One region of the Pseudoalteromonas sp. MTN2-4 genome, then DNA from elsewhere that is predicted to be linked to it. Evidence: predicted binding sites of a transcription regulator. Region 1 holds the regulator's gene; each other region holds the start of a gene.
What was found. The regulator sigma-54, encoded in region 1, starts transcription at its own class of promoters, with help from an activator protein. The targets are predictions, from matches to a motif close to GTTGGCACGNNNNTNGNNT.
Positions count from the first base shown of each region.

Region 2: a site for sigma-54 is predicted at 1,611-1,629, ahead of fliE (flagellar hook-basal body complex protein FliE). Genes of this name have one in related genera too.
Region 3: a site for sigma-54 is predicted at 3,868-3,886, ahead of ACGHEH_RS16585 (flagellar basal body rod protein FlgF). Genes of this name have one in related genera too.

Region 1 is NZ_BTGK01000009.1:78,140-83,717, forward strand. It holds gene mgtE (magnesium transporter) at 1-1,297, opposite strand, end outside; gene ACGHEH_RS17730 (HPr family phosphocarrier protein) at 1,416-1,691, opposite strand; gene rapZ (RNase adapter RapZ) at 1,695-2,543, opposite strand; gene ptsN (PTS IIA-like nitrogen regulatory protein PtsN) at 2,561-3,013, opposite strand; gene hpf (ribosome hibernation promoting factor) at 3,016-3,303, opposite strand; gene ACGHEH_RS17750 (RNA polymerase factor sigma-54) at 3,332-4,852, opposite strand; gene lptB (LPS export ABC transporter ATP-binding protein) at 4,900-5,578, opposite strand, start outside.
Region 2 is NZ_BTGK01000008.1:54,047-59,624, reverse strand. It holds gene fliF (flagellar basal-body MS-ring/collar protein FliF) at 1-1,216, opposite strand, end outside; gene fliE (flagellar hook-basal body complex protein FliE) at 1,238-1,576, opposite strand; gene ACGHEH_RS16745 (sigma-54-dependent transcriptional regulator) at 1,731-3,140, opposite strand; gene ACGHEH_RS16740 (sensor histidine kinase) at 3,137-4,273, opposite strand; gene ACGHEH_RS16735 (DNA-3-methyladenine glycosylase I) at 4,505-5,110, shown strand; gene ACGHEH_RS16730 (sigma-54 dependent transcriptional regulator) at 5,205-5,578, opposite strand, start outside.
Region 3 is NZ_BTGK01000008.1:20,697-26,274, reverse strand. It holds gene flgJ (flagellar assembly peptidoglycan hydrolase FlgJ) at 1-357, opposite strand, end outside; gene ACGHEH_RS16600 (flagellar basal body P-ring protein FlgI) at 461-1,555, opposite strand; gene flgH (flagellar basal body L-ring protein FlgH) at 1,565-2,248, opposite strand; gene flgG (flagellar basal-body rod protein FlgG) at 2,263-3,051, opposite strand; gene ACGHEH_RS16585 (flagellar basal body rod protein FlgF) at 3,069-3,833, opposite strand; gene flgE (flagellar hook protein FlgE) at 3,956-5,293, opposite strand; gene ACGHEH_RS16575 (flagellar hook assembly protein FlgD) at 5,336-5,578, opposite strand, start outside.

The sequences.
Region 1 (5,578 bases):
TGGTAAGTACCACACTGCCCGCAAGGGCTGGATCTATATTCATTCGCTTTAAGATAATTGGGATACTGGCACCAGCAATACCGGCTGCAAGTAAGTTCATGAACATAGCAAAGGCGATCACGCCACCGAGTACGAAATCCCATTGCCATATGGCAACAACACCGGCGATTAGAAGAGACCAAAGCACACCATTTAGTGCCCCGATGGCAAGCTCTTTACCAAGCAAGAACTTCTGGTTGGTGTTGTTGATATGGCCAAGGGCAATACCACGAATAACTAAAGTTAGGGTTTGGCTACCAGCGACCCCACCCATACTCGGTACAATGCCATTTAGCACAGCTAAAATAGGAAGTATATCTAGGGTACTTTCGAAAAAACTGGCGACAAAGGCGGCAAGCAAAGCCGTTAAAAGGTTAATGCCAAGCCAGATAGAACGTCGCTGGCTACTTTTCAAAACCGGTGCGAAGGTATCTTCTTCGTCATCTAGACCCGCCATGCTTAGCAAGCTGTGTTCAGCGTCTTCACGAATAACGTCTACGATGTCATCAATGGTGATTCGACCAAGCAGTTGTAAGTTATCATCAACAACCGCTGCTGAAATCCAGTTATGACGTTCGAAGAGTTGCGCCACGTCACTTTCATCCATTGAAACGGGAATAGTTTCTTTCTCATCATCCATGAGTTCTGCAACCACTTTATCGGGTGAGTTCGTTAAAAGGGTTGCGACAGGCAGCGCCCCGATAAACTGGTTTTCTTTATCGACGACATATAAATCGTCGGTGCCATCGGGTAACTCGCCTCGTAGACGTAAATAACGCAGTACCACGTCGAGCGTCACATCAGGCCTAATGGTGACCGTATCTGTGCTCATTAATGCACCCGCAGAGCGCTCTTGATAAGAAAGCGCTTGGGTTGCCCTTGCCCTATCTTGGGCGTCCATTGCGCCGACAACGTCTTGATAGACGTCATCAGGTAAGCTTCTTAGTACTTCACCTAAGTCATCGTCATCCATATCCTCAGTTGCGGCTGCAATGAGCTCTGGATCCATTTGGTTGATAATACCAATACGAACGTCTTCAGATAGCTCTTCGAGTACATCACCTTGAATATCAGGGTCAACTAATTGCCATAGCTGTGTACGCACTTTGTGCGGGGAAGATTCAAGTAGTAATGCGGTGTCGCAGGGGGGAGTTTCAGCCAGAATACGCCTAACCTGAACAAACTGACCATTGTTTATTGCGTGCGTTACTTGTTGTAATTGTTGCAACGTATAGTCTTGTTCTAAGGCTTCTGGCATAGGCAATCCATTTATTAGGTGGTGTGCACCGAGAATAAAGGTTTAGGCAGTTACTGTGGGCGCCTAAAAAGAGTGCCTTAAGTTTAACGTAATTTTTGCAGAGTTACCAAGTGCTTGGTTACTCATCTTCATGAAATTTTTGTGCAATTAACTCGCCAATGGCGGTGAGTGCAGGCTGGGCATCTGGACCTTCACAGCAAACTCGAAGCTGCTTACCATGACTGCTTTCAAGCATGAGCAAAGCGAGTACACTATCACCAGGAGCTTCTTTGTCATCTTGGTAAAGGGTGATCTGCGCATCAAACTGTTGGGCTAATTGTGCAAGTACTGTGGCTGCGCGTGCATGCAGACCACACTTGTTTTGGATTAGAAAAGTATCTTCTGCCTTAACCATGCTTTAGTCTATGTCTTGTTCGCGGTGACGTATTTGCACATTGTTATGAGTTTTAGCAAAGCTTTCACCAATGGTTTGCGCTAGGTAAACAGAGCGGTGTTGTCCGCCAGTACAACCAATTGCAATGGTTAAATAGCTGCGATTATTGCGCTCTAGATGAGGTAACCAAGTCTGGACAAAGGTTTGAATCTGCCACGTGAACTTTTGCACTATGCTGTGGCTTGCTAGATAATCTTTGACTGGTTGATCTAAACCTGTCAGTGGTTTTAGTTCAGGCTCCCAATGCGGGTTTGGTAAAAAGCGCGCATCAAATACATAATCGGCTTGTTTAGGGATCCCATGTTTAAAACCAAAAGATAAGAAAGTAATGATAAGTTGCTTATCTTTTTTGCCAAGGATCTGCTCTCGAATGGTTTCTGCTAGCTGGTGTACACTTAAATCTGTCGTATCGAGCAGCACATCTGCTCGTGTGATTAACACATCGAGTAATTTCTTTTCTTCTTTAATTGCTAAATCAAGCGGCAGGTTATTTAAAGAAAGCGGATGCAATCGGCGTGTTTCTGAAAAGCGTTTGATCAGTGCTTGGTCATCACTATCTAAATAGAACAGCGTGGGATTTGCAAAGCCTGGTAAGTATTCAAGAATATCATTAAATTCTTGTTGCTCTTTTGGCAGGTTACGAACATCGATACTGACGGCTATTTTGTCATAGTTATCAGAAACACTTCTAACCAAAGAGGGAAGGAGATTAACTGGAATGTTATCAACACAATAATAACCTAGGTCTTCCAATACCCTTAAGGCAACGGATTTGCCCGACCCTGAGCGACCACTAATGATGATCAGTTCCATGGATTCCTCTCTGTTAATTAATCTTGAAGTGCAATAAGTTGATAGAGTGCTTCATCGTCTTTTGCATGACGAAGTTGCTTGCAAAACTCTTTGTTATTTAGTTTATCAGCAATTGCAGCTAAGGTCTTTAGATGTTCTGCATTATTACCTTCAGGTACAAGCATTGCCAAGAGAATATCGACAGGTCGGTTATCTATTGCGTCAAAATCAATACCGTTTTGATTAGTCACTAAAATGGCAAAAATAGTATCAATGCCTGTAAGGCGGCCATGAGGAATAGCAATACCTTTGCCTATGCCTGTGCTGCCTAGTTTTTCCCGCGTTAGGAATGCATCTAATATTTCGTGGGCGTTATGCTCTGGAAGGTGTTGGCTCGCTAATTCACTGATGTACTCTAGCGCACGTTTTTTGCTATTAAAAAGGACCGCAGCTTTACTGCAGTCCTTGTTGATAATCGAGCTAAGTTTCATGGTTAGTGTCGAGTTAATTTCTCTTTGTGTTTGATAACTTGGCGATCGAGTTTATCAACGAGCTTATCAATGGCTGCATACATATCAGAGTGTTCATCTGAAGCGAAAATTTCACCGCCATTTAAATGAACGGTAGCTTCGGCTTTTTGTACCAGCTTCTCAACATCTAAGATCACGTGAACGTTATTAATGTGATCAAAATGCCTTTCTAGCTTTGCAAACTTCGTGTTTACATAGTCTCTTAATGAATCTGTAATTTCTACGTGACGACCAGTTAAATTTAGTTGCATAAGCATTTTCCTTCTCTTGGTTTACGTCTTAAATCAAGCTCTTACGCTGATTTGACGGTGGAATAGAGAGTGACTCGCGGTATTTTGCAATTGTACGACGTGCCACTTTGATTCCCTGTTCTGCCAATATATCTGCAATTTTGCTGTCGCTCAATGGCTTAGCTGTATTTTCTGCAGCAATTAGCTTTTTGATCAATGCTCTAATCGCAGTCGATGAGCATTCACCTCCGTTTTCAGTGCTTACGTGGCTTGAGAAAAAGTACTTCAACTCAAAAATGCCACGGGGCGTATGCATGTACTTCTGAGTGGTGACACGAGAAATGGTAGACTCGTGCATTTCGACCATCTCAGCAACATCATTCAAAACCATAGGCTTCATTGCCTCAGGTCCATGTTCAAAGAATGCCTGTTGTTGTTGCACAATGCAATTGGTAACTTTCATTAAAGTGTCATTGCGGCTTTCTAAGCTCTTAATAAACCATTTTGCTTCTTGTAGGTGAGAGCGAATGAATTGGCTGTCAGTGCTTGATTTTACTGAGCGTGACATTGCTGCATAATGATCATTAACCCTAATTTTAGGCATACATTCAGGGTTTAGCTCAACAACCCAGCGGCCTTTTACTTTTTTCACCGACACATCAGGAATAACATACTCAGATTCTTCACGAATAATACTGGCGGCAGGTTTAGGGTTAAGACTGTGAATGAGAGTCATCACTTCTTTTAACTCAGGCTCTTTGAGCTTGGTCTTTTTCATGATGGTGCGGTAATCACGGTTGGCCAATAGATCAATATGCTCGCTTAACACCATTTTTGTTTCAGCAATGAAAGGCGTATCTACATCAAACTGATTGAGTTGAATACATAAGCATTCTTGTAATGAGCGAGCTGCAATACCTACAGGGTCAAAAAGTTGAATACGCTTTAATACAGCTTCAACTTCGTCGAGTTCAATTAACTCTTCGTCATTACCTTCATTAATACTTTCTAGGAGTTCTTCGGTACTGACAGTAAGTAGACCAGCATCATCAACGGCTTCAACAATGGCAACAGCTATGGCTTTATCCGTTGGGCTGAATGGAGTGAGCTCTAATTGCCACATTAAATATTCATGTAATGTTTCTGTTGTTTCGCCCTGATAAATGGTTTCGTCTTCAGGCATTGGGCCGCTACTTGTGCTTGGTGCTGCACTCATGTACTCGTCCCACGTTACATCCATGGCGAGATCGTCACTAACTGTGTCTTTACTTAGTGCGGCATCGCTATCAAGCTCGTAATCGCTTGTCGGTTCATCACCGTGACCATCATCAGCAGAATTAGAGAGTTGCTCGATAGAATCAGTATCTTTGGTCGCTTTGTCTGAATCATTGCCATCAGCACTCGGCTCTATTTCCGATTCATCTACTTCGAGTAAAGGGTTGCTATCCAGCGCTTCTTGGATCTCTTGCTGTAGATCTAGTGTGCTCAATTGCAGTAAGCGAATTGCTTGTTGCAATTGTGGTGTCATGGTTAGTTGCTGCCCCATGCGCAGCTGTAGCGATTGCCTCATGTATTTCTAACAATCCTTTTTGTTATTTGGATTATGTCTTGTTTTAACTATAGACGGAATTGTTCACCTAGGTAGACGTCTCTTACGGTTTGATCAGCTAAAACTGACTCAGGCGTACCTGACGCGATTAATTCACCATGTGAAACAATATAAGCTTTCTCACAAACATCAAGGGTTTCTCTTACATTATGATCTGTAATGAGAACTCCAATGCCGCGATTTTTTAAGTGCTCAACAATTTTCTTTATATCTAACACCGAAATCGGATCAACGCCAGCAAAAGGCTCATCTAAAAGAATAAATTTGGGGTTTGCGGCTAAAGCGCGAGCAATTTCAACTCGGCGGCGCTCACCACCTGATAAAGCCATGCCCTGACTGTCCCGAATATGTTGAATATTAAATTCATCTAATAGGTCGTCTAGGGTTTGTTCTCTTTGTACTTTATTGAGGTCTTTACGCGTTTCTAAAATTGCCATTAAATTTTGATACACAGTCAATTTTCTGAAGATGGAAGATTCTTGAGGCAGATAACCTATGCCCATACGTGCTCTACTGTGCATAGGTAGCAAAGTGATATCTTCGTCATCTATGGTGACTTTACCTTTATCGCTAGGCACAAGACCAACGATCATGTAAAAACTGGTGGTTTTACCTGCGCCATTAGGACCGAGAAGACCAACAATGCTTCCAGCTTCCACACTTAGGCTGACATTTTTTACGACTTGG
Region 2 (5,578 bases), on a different contig from region 1:
GGCTACGAGGTGCCATTGTCATATTGCCTTCTTCATCTGCTTTTGGTAAATAATCTACTGCCACTGAAACGCTGATGCGACGAATCACACCTGTTTGCTGACGCTTGTGGCTGATAGTTGTATCTAATTCATAGTTACGAGTGGCTTCTTTTTGTGAACGAGAAGGCGATGAGCCTTGACCGTTAGCGCCACCTGCGATTTCAGGAATATTTGAATTTACTGGTGGTTGGTTCGATAGCGCTCCTGGGATACCTGCGGTAATACCACCGATGTTGCTTTCTTCAAAGGTGGTTTCGCTACGTACAGCAGGTAAGTCAGGGTTATAGCGTTTTTGTGTTTCTTCAACTGCACTGAAGTCCATGGTTAAATCAACTTGAGCGGTATACTTACCGAGGCCAACAACAGGAATAAGGATGCTATCAATCTTTTCTAGGTACTCTTGTTCACGCTTGCGCTCAATTTCATATTCTTTACGCGATCGTGCAGCCAGTGAGTCCTGCGAACCTGAATTTAACAAACGACCGTTTTGATCTGTGACGGTAACACGAGCTGGTTCTAAACCTTGCACAGCTGAAGCAACGATATCTACAATCGAATCAACTTCTTCACCGCCAAGCGTTCTACCACGCTTTAAAGTAATAACCACGGTAGCCGAAGGCTTTTTCTCACGGCGCGCAAATACATTTTCTTTTGGAATAGCCAGTAAGACTTTGGCACGATTGATATCTTGTAGCTCTTCGATTGTTCGCGCTAGTTGCTGTTCGCGGCTATGCTTAAGGCGTTCACGCTCTAGGCGCTGGCTCACACCAAAGCCCATGTCTTGCATTAATATATCTGTACCTGAGCTTGGTGCTTGCGTGAAACCATCACGGGCCATTTGTAGTTTTATGGTTTGGTAATCGGTTTCGGCAACCATAATGGTGTTGCCTTCAAGCTCATAATCAATTTTCTGCGCATCAAGAAAATCCAGAGTTTGCACTAGCTCTTCGGTTGGGTACTGGCCCAGTGGGCGCATATCAGGTTGGCGTGCCCAAATGATAATCGCAATTGCTATTGCCAAACAAATAGCTAAAGCAATGATAATAGTCACCTGGCGAAGCATATCAACGCCACTTAATGCGCTTAAATATCCCGACTTTTGCTCTTGCTGCTCTTCAGAGCCAGCGCCAGCAGTGCCATCGGTTAAAGTCAGATCGGTTGATTGATTCGTTGCCACGGTGCTACTCCACTACCCTGATTAAACAGGCATATTCATGATTTCTTTATAAGATTCTACAAGTTTATTTCTAACTTGTACCGTCGCTTCGAAAGCCACTGATGATTTTTGTGATGCTATCATGACTTCGGCAAGTGAAACACTTCTATCACCCATTTCTAGTGCCGTTACTTTTGATTTAGCATCTTTTTGTAAACCATTTACCGTATTGATTGCGTCTGACAGCAAATCGCCAAATTGTGCTGAAGAAGTCGCCGCCGTTTTTTGCACTGCAACTTCATTGGTTTTAATGGTATTTCTCGTTGCCTCTACTGCCAGAGACTGCATTTCTTGATAAAGAGAGTTTGGTTGGATTTTCATAACACCCACTCCAATAAAAACATATAACTTGTAAAAGCACAAAACGTGCCACAAATTAAATCTTTATTTTCAGTGTGTTAGAATCATTTTGTATGAGTCGACTTTTTGACAATAAGAAAGAGGCCAAGATTTTGGCCTCTTGCAGAGAAGAAAGTTATGCTGGTAATGGGATCCCCATATCACGCATTTTAGCGAGTTTATAACGTAAGGTTCTTGGGCTCATACCCAATACTTCAGCGACATCTTTACGCTTACCATTACACTTATGGAGCGTATCTAATATGATTTGATGCTCTTTATCTTGTAGTGTCGCTTTATAATTTGCAGCATCATAACTTTCTGTGTCACTGACTACAGGCTCAACATGTCGCGCCTGTTGCTCCACATTGATCTGTGGCGGGACTTCCATATTCGTTGTTCTTGTAGTTACTAAACTCGGTTGATAGTTTTCAATAAAAATATCTTCACCATGTACAGTATCGCCTTGCTGCAAGATCAAAGCACGTTGAACCACATTATCAAGCTCGCGAACATTACCAGGCCAAGAATGTGATAATAACTTTTGCTTTGCACTATCACTTAATTGCACTGCTGGCTTACCAGCTTTGCTGGTATGTCTTGCTAACAAGTGCTCAGCTAACACTACGATATCACCTGGGCGCTCATTCAGTGGCAGCCACATCAGAGGAAAAACATTCAAGCGGTAATATAAATCTTCTCTGAATTTACCTTCAGCCACCGCTTCTTTAAGATCACGATTACTGGTCGCCAAAACTCTGACGTCTAAGTCGATGGTTTTTCTACCACCCAAACGCTCTACTTCTCGCTCTTGCAACACGCGAAGAAGTTTAGCTTGCAAGCCTAAATCCATTTCTGTGATTTCATCCAATAAGATGGTGCCTTTTTGTGCTTGCTCAAATTTACCTGGACACGCTTGAATAGCACCTGTAAACGCACCTTTTTCATACCCAAACAAAGTTGCTTCGAGCATATTTTCAGGAATAGCCGCACAATTGATGGCGACAAAGGCTTCATCTTTACGCTCTGATTTATCATGGATGAATCGAGCCAATACTTCTTTGCCTGAACCGCTCGGCCCTAGCACCATCACGCTAGCATCAGATTTAGCGACTTTATTGGCAAGTTCAAGTAATTGCAGACTTTGTGGATCAGCAACCACAGGGCCTTCAGTTTCTTTTTCTTTTGCCGGCATATAACGACTAACCATATTCAGAAGTACTTCTGGCGCGAACGGTTTTGCCATGTAATCAATGGCACCTAAACGCATGGCCTCTACTGCATCGTCAATAGTTGCATAAGCCGTCATCATCAGCACAGGCAAATCTGGGTAGTTAAGCTTAATGGTTTTGAGTAAATCCAAACCACTCATTGCGCCCATTTGCACATCGCTGACCACAATAGAGAAGGTTTGTTTTTTCAAAAGCATCACCGCTTCTTCGGCAGAGCTCGCCTCAACCGTATCAAAACCTGAAAGTTGAAGTGTATCGATTAGTGCTTCTCTTAACCCTGCATCATCTTCAACGACTAATATTGAATGACTCATACAACCTCCAATTGCTCTGTACTGAATGAAATCGGCAGTAATAAACTAAAACACGCACCGCCTTGCTCATTATTGGTGACTTCTACTTTACCTTTGTGTGAGTTAGCCACTGAGCTAACAACCGCTAAACCTAGGCCTGTACCTTGGCTTTTTGTGGTAAAGAAAGGTTCAAATATTTTTTCTGACAGCGCTAAATCAACACCTGGGCCATTGTCAGACACTGAAATTCTGACTCTATCTGACTCTTCATCACGCGCTGCGCTTAATGTGATGTGCGCATGTTTGCCAATCACTTGAATACTGTTGTGAATTAAGTTTTGGATGGCACTGGCGAGCGCTGTTTTATTACCTAAAATCTCAATGTCTGGTTCTGGTAAATTTACTTCAAGCTCACTACTATTCATCGCCACCATGGCATCTGCCCCCGCTTTCACTTCACTAAGCAGTTGCTGCATAGACACTTTTTCGATCACTTGCTGCTCACCGCTTTTTGCAAACAGCAACATATCGTTTACTTGCGATTCGAGATCTTTCAATCTAGACATCAGTTTTTCATGAAAGCGTGAACGAGATGCTTCAGGCACTTTATTACTACCTAAATTAGCTGCATACAGCATAGCTGCCGAAAGTGGCGTTCTAACTTGGTGCGCTAACGATGCAACCATTTTACCTAGAGAGCTCAAACGCTGCATATGTGCCATACGTTTCTGTAAACGACGGGTTTCTGTTAGGTCGGTCATTAAAATTAATTGCCCCGGCTCTGGTGCAAGTGCAGTAATATCAAGCTTGATCAAACGACCGTCTCGCAATGACACTTCGTGTCCATCGTCTTGTTGCGGGCTAAAAGAGCGTTGAATGATATTAAACCATTTTTCACCTTCTAGCGGCTCACCCAACATGTCAATGGCTATTTGATTTGCCTTGGCAATCATACCTTGACCATCGAGTACCACAACGCCAGCAGGCATAGTATCAACTAGGTGACTTAACCAACTTGCTTGTTGACGTAAGTCGCTTAATTCCCCCACATAAGCCTCCTGCAGTAAACATGGGTTAAACTCTAAATCAGGTCGACGACTTAGAGGCGTTACTGGAGATAAATGTGATGTCTGGGCTAATTGTGCTAGTGCCATAACGTTAATCTCAAAACTTTAAACTAACCGAATAAAGCAAATTGTGCGCCAAAATTAAAAACTATTTACTTTCAATAACTAAGGTGCATTTCAGTCTAAATTTATTAAGTGTTACATTTTTGACACTGTTTTTTTATACAGCTTTATATATACTCTTTTTATACTCGTACCAATCCTCTTAATTAAGTGAACTATTTTGAGGATTGGTATCAATCAACAGGGATACAAAAAATGTGCACACGCTGTCTTTGGCTAGATGAAACAAAACCAGATTACGTTGCTTATCACGATGAAGAATGGGGTATCCCAGTATTTGACGACCAAAAGCTATTCGAGTTTATCACCCTTGAATCAGCACAAGCAGGACTGAGTTGGTACACTATTTTGAAAAAGCGCGACGGCTACCGAGCTGCTTTTAAAAATTTTGACGTCAATAAAGTTGCAGCTATGACAGATGAAGATATAGAACGTTTAATGGCTGAGCCAGGCATTGTTCGCAATAAATTAAAAATTGCGGCGACAATAAATAATGCCAAAGCATTTATAAACATACAGCAAGAGTTTGGCAGCTTCGCGAAATACCAATGGCAGTTTGTAAACAATACACCCATAGTGAATCAAATACATAGCCGAGAAGATTACCCAGCCACCAGCGAGATCAGTGAAAAGTTTGCCAAAGATTTAAAAAAACGCGGGTTTAAATTTTTAGGCCCAATCACGGTATACGCACATATGCAGGCGTGTGGCATGGTCAACGACCACGATAATGCCTGCTTTCGAAAGCAAGAGATCATTGATTTATATTGCGATAAAGATTTTGCAAAAGAGCTTATGTAATAAACAGAAAATATAGAAAAGTAAAAAGCGCGTATTAAACGCGCTTTTTACTATAATTCACTGGCTCAGTTACCAATATCTATGGGTAGTTGGTTTAGTCTTTATTTAAATTATATTTTTTCATTTTTTCTACGAGCGTTGTACGACGTACACCTAGTATTTCCGCTGCACGGGCCACCACGTAGTCATTTCTTTCTAGCGCTTGAGTAATTAAACTCACTTCTAATTCAGCCAAGTACTCTTTTAATTCAATACCTTCATCTGGCAACAGGCCAAACTGATTTGCAGATTCATCGAACCCAGAGTCAAACTCAACCGACTCTTCATCATAGTCGCTAAAGCCACTACTAAATAATTCGTTAAATGCATCCTTCTCAAGTAATTCTTCAGGGTACTCTGGTTCAAACGCCTCAACTTCAATATGTCGATACTTAGTCGGCAAGTCAGTGACGTCGACCACCTTTTCAG
Region 3 (5,578 bases), on a different contig from region 1:
TACGGATGACGGTTTATAGCCATCAACATTAGGTGAAAGCTGTTTAACAATGAGTTCGGCTAAACCAAGGCTACCTTTTTTTGATAACTCTAGAGAAAGCTGTTGATCATGCATCTCTTGAAAGAACTTCACCCCACTGGAATTAAATGGGCTGTTTTTATCTTCCATTGCTTCATTGGCTTTACGCATACTTTTCATCAGCATTTGCGTAAAAATAGATTCAAACTGCTCTGCTGCTTTTTTTAGTGCTTCATTCGATGCTTGTTGATCGCCACCGCTTTTCAACGCATCTTGTCTAAGTGCATTTAGATCACCTAAATCAAAGAAGTTTTGTTTTTCTAACGGATTGGTATTCATACTCATCAATTACACTAAATTAGTCATACACTAACATAGCAATAATCGAGCCAAAAAAAAGCCCCGCAATTGCGAGGCTAACTATTTGATTATAAATAAAACACTAAATGACGACTAATTGACCATTAATAGCACCTGCCTCTTTTAACGCTTCAAGGATCGCCATTAAATCCCCCGGTGCAGCGCCTACTTCATTAATCGCTCTGACCAAATCATCTAAGCTCACCCCTGGATTAAATACAAAGGCTCTTGAGTCGTCTTGATTCACATCGACGATGCTTTGACGGGTAACAACCGTTTCGCCATTTGCTAAAGGTTGTGGCTGAGACACCATTTGGTCTTCAGAAATCGTCACTGTGAGGCCACCATGGGTAATAGCTGCTGGCTGTAGTTTGACATTCTTACCAATCACGATCGTGCCTGTACGCGAATTAACAATAATCTTGGCTGAGGTGTCTGCCGGTTTGAACTCTAAATTCTCAAGTGTCGATAAATAAGCAACACGCTGTGAAGGGTCTCGTGGTGCTATTACACGAACAGACGCAGCATCCATTGGTTTTGCACTATTAGGTCCGACCAAATCATTAATGGTGTCAGCCAAACGTTTTGCTGTTGTAAAGTCAGGACGGTTAAGGTTAAAAGTAATAAAATCACCTTGTGTAAAAGGGCTTGCAACCGCTCGTTCAACTGTCGCGCCGTTTGGAACTCGGCCAACTGTAGGAGTATTGATAACGACTCTACTTCCGTCTAACCCTTCTGCGCCTAAACCACCCACAATTAAACTGCCTTGCGCAATAGCATACACATTACCATCAACCCCTTTTAGGAATGTTTGCAGTAACGTGCCTCCTCTCAGGCTACCTGCGCTACCTATTGAAGATACTGTAATGTCAATATTCTGGCCTGGTTTTACAAAAGGTGGTAACTCTGCATGCACGGCAACTGCCGCCACATTTTTAATTTTTGGCTTTAAGTTAGCTGGTAATGTGATACCAAAACCACTCAACATGGCCTTAAAGCTTTGCTCTGTAAAACGAGATTGTTCACCTGTGCCAGGTAAACCCACTACTAGACCGTAACCCACTAACTGGTTAGAACGAACACCTTCGACCATGCTGACATCTTTGATCCGTTCTGCTTGTGCTGCTTGGTTCATAATTAAAAGCAAAGCCGCAGTCATTATTTTGAACATTTTCATCATGGTTCCTTAAAATGGCATCAGAGTGCTTAAGAAAAATTTAGCTAACCAACCCGCACTTTGCGCTTCTTGGCCATCACCTTTACCTGAATATTGAATACGCGCATTAGCAATACGGTTCGACTCTACTGTATTGTCTGACTTAACATCCGCAGCACGAATAATCCCCTCTATTCGCATAAACTCTTCACCCGTGTTAAGTGTTAACCACTTTTCACCACGAACGACTAAGTTACCATTCGGTAGTACTCGCATCACATTCACCGAAATATTACCAAATAGACTATTTGATTGGTTTGCTTGGCTGTCGCCAGAAAAAGAGTTATTTGAGTTAATACCAAACTGCAAGCTTTGACTACCAATATTGATATTGTCACCACCAAGCCCTATAACAGGGTCAAGCGATGCGGAGGTCGCTTTACCTGTTGTGGTATTTGCCGCTTTTGTCGCAGACGTTGTCTCGCGAAGTACCACTGTCAAAATATCGCCAACACGGAGTGCCTTTTTATCTCCATATAAATCATTTGATAAGTTTGGATTAAAAAGGGAACCTGTTGCGACAATTTGCTCAGCTTGTTGCTCTGGATAAATAGGCGCATAGTAAGGATCGTCTTTAACGACGTTTTTATTTTGTGTAGACACACACCCTGTTAAAAACAATGAGCCTAAAATGATAAAACTTACAATACGCATAGTAGCCTCCAGAACTATAATTGCTGGTTAATGTAACTCAGCATCTCATCAACTTTCGAGATAACTTTTGAGTTCATTTCATAAACACGTTGAGTTTCAATAAGGTTCACTAACTCTTCGGTCACGTTAACGTTTGAGGTTTCAAGCGCACCTTGCACAATAGAGCCTAAACCATCAACACTTGGATTGCCCTGAACAGGCGCACCACTGACTGCGGTTTCTGTATAAAGGTTTTGACCTATCGGCTCTAAACCAGATGGATTGATAAAGTCACTGATCACTAGCTGCCCAATAACTACATTTTCTGCTTGTCCTGCTATCGTTACTGACACTTCACCGTCTTGTGAGATGCTAATTGACTTAGCATCGTCTGGCACATTCATTTCTGGCTGAACAGGAAAACCTGCGCCTGAAGTCACAACACGACCATTCTCGTCTGTAGTGAATTGGCCATTTCTAGAATAAGCAACCGTACCGTCTGGCATTTGAATCTCAAAGAAGCCCGGGCCCTGGATCATCCAATCTAATGAGTTCTCGGTGCTTTGCATATTACCTTGCGAGAAGTTCTTTTGGTTCGCAACAACTTTTGAACCAGCACCTAACATTAAACCTGACGGTAGTTCTGTATCTTGCGAAGAGCGACCACCTGGCTGATTGATATTTTGATAAAGCAGATCTTCGAAAATCGCGCGGCTTTTTTTGTAGCCAACGGTACTGGCGTTGGCGAGGTTATTCGAGATAACCGAAATATCAGTTTGCTGGGCATCTAAGCCTGTTTTACTGATCCATAATGCTGGGTTCATAACTTATACCTCACTCATTAAACAATACGCAGAAGCTGAACGTGTTTCTCATCCATTTCTTCTGCCGATTTCATTAATTTCATTTGCATTTCGAATTGACGTTGATGGTTGATCATATCGGTCATTTCATGCACTGGGTTGACATTAGACATCTCTAACATGCCGCTCATTACTCGCGCTGTTGGAGATATGTCACAAAAACCACAAAAGCCATCTTCTAAAGCATCTTCTCTTGGACGAAATAGGCCATCATTGCCCTTTTGCAATTTACTGTTATCAGCTTCAATGATTTTCAGCCTATCAACTACTTCTAAAAAGTTAGCCGGTGCTCCTTGAGGACGAACTTGAATTGAACCATCGTCACTAAATACAACCTTATCAACAGGCACAGGTAAAATAATTGGACCACCTTCGCCAATAACTTGACGGCCGTGACTCGTTCTTAACGCCCCATCAGTGGAGATGTTTAAGGTACCGACTTTTGTGTACGCTTCTTCTCCTGAAGCATCCAACACACTGATCCAAGACTTTTGGTCTACTGCTATGTCTAAATCTCGACCTGTTTCAACGACTGCCCCCATGGTCATATTGGTACCTGGCCGCTCTTGCATCGCAAACACTCGTGTTGGTAAACCTTCACCAAACGCTTGCATTGAACGCGCTTGAGCAAAGTCAGCTTTAAAGCCGGTGGTATTGGCATTGGCTAGGTTATTCGCTTTTAATGCCACACCAAGCAAATTTTGTTTGGCGCCCGACATTGCGATATACAGCATTTTATCCATTACATTGGCCTAAAAATTAATCTTAAACCTAATAAAGCAATAAAAGTGCCAATCTAATTTTGACGTTCAAAAAAGAAAAGAAAGGCCGCTGATGCGGCCTTGATGAAAGAGGGTTTAAGTGATTATCGGATCTGTAGAATGTTCTGTTGTAGAGTCGAGTTAACTTCTAAGGCACGAGAGTTAGCCTGGAAGTTTCTTTGTGCGCTGATCAAGTCCACCAGCTCATTCGTTAAGTTTACATTCGACTGTTCTAGTGCAGATGAATTGATAGTACCCAATGTACCTGAACCTGGTTCACCCGCAATCGGCTCACCTGAAGTTAAGCTCTTCTTCCAAGATGTGCCGCCTACTTGCGCTAAACCTTGTGAGTTAGAAAAACGAACCATAGCAACCTGGCCTAAGAAAGAAGTATCACCATTAGAGTAAGATGCAACTACTTTTCCGTCAGCACCAATATCAATACCTGCTAATCGACCGACTGTTGCACCATCTTGCTCAAGCGCCTTTACTTCAAAACGACTTGCATACTGAGTAGGTACTTTATTTGCAGTATTCGCTTCATCACTCCAGTTCACCGTAATATTATTAGGGAACTGGGCGCCATTGGTTAATAATGACGATAAACCTGTACCAGGTGTACCTGCTGTAGAAGCAATATCAAAATCAGGGAATGTATTTGCTGGGGCTGTTACATCAGGTAAACCTGATGCTGTAAATTGCAGCGTATCAAGCGGTGTTGGTGTTGTAGGTGTTGTTCCCGACGCATCAAATTGTACATCATCCATAGTACCGTAAACTTCCCATTGGTTAGCTGTACCCGTTTTCACGAAGAATAGCTGTATAACGTGCGGCTCACCCAATGAGTCATAAATAGTCGTTGATGTAGATGAGTTATAACTGGTGCTATCACCTTGATCAAAAGGGGTTGTTGTTGGCTGCGACGCTCTCGAATCTAAGTTCATAGAACTATATATATTCGAAGTATGACGAGGAGAACCCGAAGCGTCAGGAATTTGAATCGGAGAAGCAGTACTTAGGCTCAATGAAGTTGTATTACCAGTGCCAGGGTCTACAGGGAAGCCTTGTAAAAAATTACCACTCGCATCAGTTACAAAGTTATCTTGGTTTAACTTAAATGCACCAGCACGTGTATAAGTGTAATCTTGTGATGCTAGGTCTTCACTCATTGCAAAATAACCCTCACCTGTGATTGCTAAATCCAGAGAGTTTTGCGTGAATTTAAGCGAACCTTGGTGAAACTGCTGTGCAACCATAGTCGTTTGCGCACCGTCACCATTCTTTGTTTTACCGGAACTAAATACTGAAGATGCGTACACATCAGCAAATTCTGCACGCGACTCTTTAAAGCCTGTCGTGTTTACGTTAGCAATATTATTTGCTGTAACATCTAAGTCTTTTTGTGCCGCAGCTAATCCTGTTAATGCAATATTGAAACTCATGTTTTCACCTCTTTCACTTAAATTTATTTAAGTACTTAAAATCTATGCTATCTCTGCGACGTCTGATAATTTCACTGCGCCAGAGCTCGTATTAACTATGATGCCGTTAACACCGTTTACGTTAACACTGTCAATATTTTTAAATGTGGCCATGGGTAAACTGGCATATTCACCATTCAAACTACCCTCAGCCTTAATTTTGTAATTACCTGGTGGCATGGTTTCTCCATCACCGTTTTTACCATCCCACTCAAATCGTATCGCACCTGCTTTTTGTGCCCCCAT